2 regions of the Hydrogenophaga sedimenti genome follow, and region 2 is predicted to be linked to the other one. Evidence: riboswitches for the same ligand, from Rfam matches in the RefSeq annotation. Region 2 holds a riboswitch; the other holds the start of a gene.
What was found. A riboswitch is a leader RNA that binds a small molecule or an ion and turns the genes downstream of it on or off. The one in region 2 is predicted to bind cobalamin.
Positions count from the first base shown of each region.

Region 1: linked by a shared signal. The riboswitch ahead of ACS5NL_RS10315 (TonB-dependent receptor domain-containing protein) and the one ahead of cobM (precorrin-4 C(11)-methyltransferase) in region 2 are both predicted to bind cobalamin.

Region 1 is NZ_JBPZHA010000005.1:186,236-190,416, reverse strand. Features, by position in the region: gene rraA (ribonuclease E activity regulator RraA) at 1-181, shown strand, start outside; gene ACS5NL_RS10335 (sulfite exporter TauE/SafE family protein) at 210-1,025, opposite strand; RNA gene ssrS (6S RNA) at 1,158-1,338, opposite strand; gene ACS5NL_RS10325 (cell division protein ZapA) at 1,410-1,787, opposite strand; gene ACS5NL_RS10320 (DUF904 domain-containing protein) at 1,784-2,014, opposite strand; cobalamin riboswitch at 2,065-2,320, shown strand; gene ACS5NL_RS10315 (TonB-dependent receptor domain-containing protein) at 2,399-4,181, shown strand, end outside.
Region 2 is NZ_JBPZHA010000018.1:38,987-43,167, reverse strand. Features, by position in the region: gene gntR (HTH-type transcriptional regulator GntR) at 28-1,071, shown strand; gene ACS5NL_RS21620 (glutathione S-transferase family protein) at 1,194-1,883, shown strand; cobalamin riboswitch at 1,968-2,209, shown strand; gene cobM (precorrin-4 C(11)-methyltransferase) at 2,519-3,301, shown strand; gene ACS5NL_RS21610 (sirohydrochlorin chelatase) at 3,298-4,181, shown strand, end outside.

The sequences.
Region 1 (4,181 bases), on a different contig from region 2:
GGTGTGCGAGACCGGCATCCGTGCGCTGGCTTCGATGCCCCTGCCGACGGACCGCCGCAACCAGGGCCTGCGCGACGTTGTCGTGCGCATCCAGGGGGTGGCCGTGCGACCTGGTGAATGGCTCTACGCCGATGAGGACGGCACCGTGATCGCCGACCGACCGCTGCATCCTGTCGGCTGAGCCGGGCGCCGCTTCCGCGCGGCGGCGGTCAGGCGGTCAGGCCCTTGTAGAGCATGTAGGCGGCCAGCAGATAGAGCACACCGGCGAACGCGCGCTTGAGCGACTTCACGGGCAGCGCGTGGGCGGCCTTGGCGCCGAGGGGGGCCATCAGCACACTCGCCGCGCCGATGACGGCCAGCGCCGGCACGAAGACATAGCCGACAGAGCCCGCCGGCAGGTCGGGCACGCCCTGTCCTGCGATCACGTAACCGATGGCGTTGGCCAGCGCGATCGGAAAGCCCAGGGCCGCACTGGTGGCGACCGCGTTGTGGATCGCCACGTTGCACCAGGTCATGAAGGGCACGCTGATGAAGCCACCACCGGCGCCCACCAGTCCCGAGAGAAAGCCGATCACCGTGCCCGCGCCCAGCTGGCCAGCGGCGCCGGGCAGGGTGCGGGAGGCCTGCGGCTTCTTGTCCAGCAGCATCTGGGTGGCGGAGAAGCCGACGAAGAGGGCGAACAGCAGTGCCAGCGAGCCGCCCTTGAGCAGAGCGAACACCCCCAGGCTGGCGATGGCCGCACCGATCACGATGCCGGGCGCCAGTCGCCGCACGATGTCCCAGCGCACGGCGCCGCGTTGGTGGTGGGCCCGCACGCTGGAGATCGATGTGAACACGATGGTCGCCATCGACGTCGCGATCGCCATCTTCACCGCCAGCCCGCCGGGCACGCCGCGGTGCGACAGGATTGCACTGATGAACGGCACCATCACCATGCCGCCGCCAATACCCAGCAGCCCCGCCAGGAAGCCGGAGCACAGCCCCAGCAGGGCGAATTCAACGATCAGCAGTGGTTCGAGGAACATGAAGGAAGGTCTCCGGAGCGCGTGCCCGATCCAGAGTGGCCGTGGACCCGGCTTCGCCGGTCCACAAGCCACGTCCCCCTTCCCGAAGGAGAGGGGGGAAGCCGCGAAGCGGCGCAGGGGGGAGTGGGGAATTAGGTGTCTGCAGATGCCGCCGGACCGTCATCCTGAACCGGGGGTTCAGGTGGGCGAGGGCAACGGGGCTTCGGGTTCATCTGACGCGAGACGCTCACACCAACCACGTTATGTACCAAGCCCGGGCTCAAAGAGCATTGGTTCAAGGAAATATAAAGCCCGGCGCGCACTGCAGACAGCGAAATTGTAGGCCTCTGCGGGGTCAGTGCCGCTGCGTCTGTCGGAAAAAATTCCTGAGGGCGATGCCGGCGCTCAGATGAGCTGGCCGTCGCTGCCCAGCGCCTGGTCCAGACGCTTGAGCAGATCGTCGACACGGGTCTGTGCAGCCGGATCGTCGGATTCGAGCGCTGCGGCCGGGTTTGTCAGCGGTGCTGGCGTGGACGCGGCAAAGGTCGGCGCCGACAGACTCTGGGCTTCCTTCTGCGACAGCTCGAAGGCGAGGTTGAGCGAGGCGAGCACGGCGATGCGGTCGCGGGCCTTGACCTTGCCGGCGTCGCGGATGCGGCACATGGCCGTGTCCACGCGTTCGACGGCATCCAGCAGCGCGGACTCGCCTCCGGGCGGGCAGGACAGCAGGTAACTCTGGCCCATGATCTGGACCTCGATCTGTTTGGAGGCCGGCTTGTTCATCGGGAGTCTTTCGGTGTCTCCGCCTCGTTGCCGGCCGGCAGCCGGTCGAGCAGGGCATCGATGCGCGAGCGGGCGGCGTTCAGCCGGGACTTGAGCGAATCGCGCTCGGTCCTGAGCGCGGACACCTGGTCCTGCAACAGGGCGTTGGTGCGCTGAAGTTCTTCATGGCGCAGGAGCAGCCGCTCGACGCGCTCGGCGATCAGTTCAAGATGCTTGGGCTCGGCCATGGTGACGACAGTTAAGTAACCCATTGTAGGGTTGCCGCAAGGCCCCCGGGCTTAGAATGCTCGCCGTTGGTGCTCGCAGTGTGGTTCGCATGCCGCAGTTCAACGGGAAGCAGGAGGGAAAGTCCACACCGGACCGACCTAACCTGCGCTGCCCCCGCAACGGTAAACAGACGGGAAACACGGCCATCAGGTCTTGCGTCCCCGCTTTCATCCCGCAGCCACTGGGAGTCCGGTTTTGCCGGCACCCGGGAAGGCGATGAGAGTTGTTCTGTCAGCCCGGATACCGGCCAACACGGTGGTGACACGTTCCCTGGATCCGTCACCGTGACGCCCATGCGCTGTCGGGGAAGACGGCGAGGGCAACCTTCTGTGTCTGTTCATCTCATGTCTTCTCGCGTTTTCAGTGCACGCCTGGCCGTGCTTCCGTTCGCCTGCGCCTTGTCCGTGGCCGCCTGGGCCCAGAAATCCCCATCCGTCGTGGTGGTCAGTGCCACCCGCTCCGAGTTGCCCATCACCGACGTGGTCGCCGACGTGACGCTGGTTGACCGCCTGGCGATCGACCGCTTGGGCGCGGCTTCGGTGTCCGACGTGCTCGAGCGCCTGCCCGGCGTGACCATCAACCGCAATGGCGGCCCTGCCTCGACCACCAACGTTTACCTGCGTGGTGGCGAAAACCGCTTCACCGCGGTGTTCGTGGACGGCGTGCGCATCGACTCGCAATCGACCGGCGGCGCCAGCTGGAACACCATCCCGCTGTCACAGGTCGACCGCATCGAGGTGTTGCGTGGTCCGGCTGCGGCGGTCTATGGTTCTGACGCCATCGGCGGCGTCGTGCAGATCTTCACCCGCCAGGGCGAGACCGGCTTTTTCCCGTCGGTGCGCGTGGGCATCGGCTCACACAACACCCGTGAGGCCAATGCCTCGTTGCGCGGCGGTGAAGGCGCGGTCGACTACGCCTTCGGTCTCGGTGCCGAGCGTAGCGACGGCTTCAACGCCAAGCCCACCGGCAACCCCGACAAGGACGGCTATCGCAACGAATCGTTCTCCGGCCGCCTGGGCTGGAAGCTGACGCCGGACCAGAAGCTGGAAGCCACGCTGCTGGACAACCGCCAGAAGGCCGGTTACGACGGCTTCGCGGCGGGCAAGGACGACCAGGCCAAGAGCCACCTGCAGACCGTGGGCCTGAACTGGAACGCTCGCTGGAGCGACGACTGGAGCACCCGTGTGGGCTTCACCCGTGGCACCGACCGCTACGAGACCTCTCCCTCGACCTACCTCACCGAAACCCAGGTCGAGAGCTGGCTGCTGCGCAACGAGCTGCGCGTCGGCCCTGGTCGCCTGACGGTCGATCTGGAGCGCCGCGAAGACCAGCTGGAAAACGCCAGCACGACGCCCAAGAGCACCGACCGCCACCAGAACGCGCTGGCGGTCGGCTACGGCCTGCGCGCCGGCGACCACACGCTGCAGGCCAACCTGCGCCGCGACGACGACAGCGAGTTCGGCGTCAACAACACCGGCTCTCTGGCCTACGGCTATGCGCTGTCCAAGAGTCTGCAGCTCACCGCCTCGGCCGGTACCGCGTTCCGTGCGCCGACCCTGTTCCAGCGCTTCAGCATCTACGGCACGCCCGACCTCAAGGCCGAGACCGCGCGCAACGTCGAGGCCGGCCTGCGCTGGCAGGAAGGCGTGGGCCGTGCGTCGGTGGTGGTCTACCGCAACCGGGTCAAGGACCTCATCAACTACGTGGATGGCGCCGGCAGCTGCATCAACGGTGTGGGCGATTTCGCCGGCTGCTACGGCAACACCGGCCGCGCCACCTACACCGGCGTGACCCTGTCGGGCGGATCGAAGCTGGGCGAAGTCAACGTCGGCGCATCGCTGGACCTGATGCGTCCGAAGAACGCCGACACCGGGCTGCTGCTGGCGCGCCGCTCCAAGACGCAGGCCACACTGACGGCCGACATGCCGGTCGGCGGCTGGCGCATCGGTGGCGAGGTGCAGCACACCGGCCAGCGCTTCAACGACGCGGCCAACCTGCAGGCGCTGCCCGCCTACACGCTGCTGAACCTGACGGCCAGCACCGACGTCGCGCGCGACTGGCGCCTGCTGGCGCGCGTGGACAACGCGACCGACAAGGACTACGAGTCGGTGCTGGGTTACGCCACCG
Region 2 (4,181 bases):
CCAGCTGCCCAACCCGTACAAACCCTGATGCCACCCACCTCTGTCTCCCCAGCCTCATTGCCACGGCCCCGGGCCACCGGCCGGGTCACCCTGGCCGACGTGGCCGCCCTGGCTGGCGTCAGCCCCATCACTGTCTCCCGCACGCTGCGGGGCGAGCGCACGGTGGACCCGCTGCTGGCCGAGCGGGTGAGGGCCGCGGCCGCCGAACTGCGCTACATGCCCGACCCGGCGGCACGCGCCCTGGCGTCGAGACACAGCTCGCACGTCGCGGTGCTCATTCCCATGCTGTCCAACGCGCTGTTCGTCGACCTGCTGGAAGCGGTGCAGCGCACACTGCGCCCTTCGGGCTACCAGACGCTGATTGGCATCACCCATTACGACCCCGACGAAGAGGAGCAGTTGCTGCGCGAACAGCTGCTGCACCGGCCGGCGGGCCTGCTGGTGACCGGCATCGACCACAACGCACGCACGCGCGAACTGATCGACCGCAGCGGAGTGCCCTGCGTGCACCTGATGGCGCTTTCACCCGCGCCCGAGGTCTACTGCGTCGGCTTCTCCCAGACCGACGCGGGTGCCGCCATCACCCGCCACCTGCTGGACCGTGGTCGGCGGCGCATCGCCTTCGTCGCTGCCCAGCTGGACCCGCGGACCCTGCAGCGCGCCGAGGGTTACCGCCGCGCACTCGGTGCGGCCGGGCTGTACGACCCGGCCCTCGAACTGCTGGACGCCCGCCCTTCGTCCATGGCGCTGGGTGGCGAACTGTTTGCGCAGTTGCTGGGAGCGCATCCGGACTGCGACGCGGTGTTCTTCTGCAACGACGACCTGGCCCAGGGTGGCCTGCTGGCGGCCTTGCGACTGGGGGTGCCGGTTCCGCAGCAAGTGGCCGTGGCGGGTTTCAACGACCTTTCGGGCAGCGACCAGATGCTGCCGCCGCTGACCACGGTGGCCACGCCACGCGGCGCCATCGGCGAAGCCAGTGCGCAGATGCTGCTGGCCCTGATGCGGGGGGAGGCGCTTCCTGCCCACTCGGTGGATCTGGGCTTCGAACTGCGCGTGCGCCAGAGCAGCTGAGGCGCTCCGGCCGGCGGGGCGTCCTCCGGCACGATGGACCGCTGTCGCGCCCGGTGGCGGGCTCTCGACGCGGCGGGTGGTCGGTCCTATATTTCCCGGGTACGGAAAACACCGAGGCCTTCATGACGACACCCACCCTGCATTACCACCCGCTCTCTTCCTATTGCCAAAAGGTGCTGATCGCACTCGACGTGCTGGGGATCGGGTTCGACAGGCAGTTGCTGAATCTGGGAGACCCGGCGGAGCGTGCGGCGTACCTGGCCCTGTGGCCGACGGGCAAGATGCCGTTGCTGGTGGACCAGGGGCGGCCCGTCCCGGAGACCAGCATCATCATCGAGTACCTGCAGCGGCACCATGCCGCTCCCGGTCGCACGCTGATTCCTCCGGACCCGGACGCCGCGATCGACGTGCGCCTGTGGGACCGCCTGTTCGACCTGTACGTGATGACGCCCATGCAGGCGCTCACCGCCGACCTCCTGCGTCCCGAGGCTGACCGGGACGCACTCAACGTGGACCAGGCGCGCCAGCAGCTGTCGACCGCCTACGCGTTCATCGACCGGCATCTCGACGGGCGGACCTGGGTGAGCGGCAACGCATTCAGCATGGCCGACTGCGCCGCAGCGCCCTCCCTGTTCTACGCCGTGACCTACGTGCCGTTGCTGCCGGAGCAGGTCCACCTGGCGGCCTATGTCGAGCGGCTGATGGCCCATCCTTCGGTGGCGCTGGTCATCGATCAGGCCCGCCCGTGGTTCAAGTTCTATCCCGGGCGAGCCGGCCTGTCACGGCGCTTCTTCGACCCGGCCGCGGCCTGAGAAGCGCGCGATCGGCGAACCGGCGCGACCTGGACCGGCCGTTGCGGAACCCGGCCCCTCGCGTGCCGCTGCCACAAAGCTCGGGTATAGAATGCCCGTGTTGGTGCTCGCCGTGTCGTTCAGACATGGCAGTTCAACGGGAAGCAGGAGGGGGAGTCCCACCCGGACGAACCTAACCTGCGCTGCCCCCGCAACGGTAAGCAGACGGGTGGGCCAAGGCATTGCCGAAGTCCCCCATTTCTCAAAATGTCGCCACTGGTTCACACCGGGAAGGCTTTGAGGAACGTTCTGTCAGCCCGGATACCGGCCAACAAGGAAGCTGCGCCCCTGGCGTGGCTGTATTACCCAAACACCGTCGGGGAAGGCGGTGAGGGGTCTTCGCCGGTGTCCTCCTTTGTCCCTACGCTGCTTTTGCGAGCTTGAGCCAACGCTTGTGCGTTCGCTCGCCCCGGGCTTCCCGTTCGCCGTCGAAACCACCCGTCGCCTCTCCCTTGGGCATGCCATTGCCATCCGCGTTGTGTCTGACGCGTTCAACCCAAGGAGTCACTTCATGCACATCGAACCAGGTCTGGCCGTTCGCCACCGCCGGTCGCTGAAACACCGCCTTCACCCGACCACCTGACCGCGAGCACACCATGGGTGCCGGAACGGTCTGGTTCGTTGGCGCGGGTCCTGGAGACCCGGAGCTGATCACGGTCAAGGGGCGCGACCTGGTGGCGCGTGCGGGCGCCATCCTGTTCGCCGGGTCGCTGGTGAATGAGGCGGCGACCCGCTGGGCGCCGCCGGGTTGCGTGATCGCCGACAGCAAGGACATGACGCTGGAGCAGATGTCGGCCTGGCTGATCGCACATGCCGCGCGCTGCGACACCGTGGTGCGGCTGCAGACCGGCGACCCGGCGCTCTACGGCGCCCTGATCGAGCTGGTGCAGCCGCTGGACGCCGCGGGCGTGCCGGTGGCGGTGGTGCCGGGGGTGTCGTCCGCCATGGCCTCGGCGGCGGCGGCGGTCGAGAGCTTCACGCTGCCGGAGGTGACGCAGACCACCATCTTCACCCGGGTCGAGGGCCGCACGCCCATGCCCGAGGGCGAAGACCTGGCGGCCCTGGCGGCGCACCGCACGACGCTGTGCATCTTCCTGTCCATCACCTTGCTGCACAAGGTGGAGGCCGGGCTGCGCGCCGCCGGCTGGGCCGAGGACGCGCCGGTGCTGGTGGTGCACAAGGCCAGCTGGCCCGGCGAGGAGCGCATCGTGCGCGGCACGCTGGCCACCATCAAACAGCGGTGCCGCGAGGCCGGCATCGTCAGCCAGGCCATGGTGATCGCCAGCCCCACGCTGGGCGCGCGCCAGTGGCCGGAACTCACCCGGTCCCGCCTCTACGACCCCAGTTTCACCCACCGTTTCAGGAAAGCCACGACATGAAAGACACCACCATCCTGCTCGTGGGCCACGGCTCGCGCGAGGAATCCGGCAACCAGGAAATCCGCGACTTCGTCGCGCAATGGCAGGCGCGCCAGCCGGACTGGCGCATCGAGGTCTGCTTCATCGAATTCGCGCCGCCCTCGCTGCAAGACGGCCTGCTGGCCGCCGCCAGAAACAGCCGGCGCGTGCTGGTGCTGCCGCTGATCCTGAACGCGGCCGGCCACGTGAAGATGGAGATTCCGGAAGCGATCGAACACGCGCGCGAGCACCTGCCGGGTGTGGCGTTCCACTACGGCCCGCACCTGACGGCCTGCGACCCCATCCTGGCCATCCTCAAGCGCCGCCTGCGCAGGGCCATGGCCGAACTGGACATGCCCGATCCGACCACCACCGGCGTGGTGCTGCTGGGGCGCGGTTCGTCCGACCGCGGCGCCAACGGCGACATGGCCAAGATGGCGCGCTGGCTGCAGGAGGAGGGCGACCACGAGCTGGTGGAGCTGGCGTTCACCGGCATCACCTGGCCGCGGCTGGAGCGCGTGGTGCAGCGCCAGGTGCTGATCGGCATGCGGCAGGTGGTGGTGCTGCCGTACTACCTCTACACCGGCACGCTGATGCAGCGCATCCACCGCCAGGTCGAACACCTGCGCCTGCAGTACCCGCAGATCCGTTTCGCCTGCGGCACGCACTTCGGCTTCGAGAAGGAAATCTTCGAACTGCTCGAGCAGCGTGTGCACGACCTGCTGGCCGGTGTGCCCGACAGCAAGCTGCCCTGCGACGGCTGCAGCTACCGCGAGATCGCGCACGACCTGGGGCATGGCCACTCCCACGAGCACACGCACGCCACCGTGCAGGTGCACGCCCACGCTCCCGAGGTGTTGCC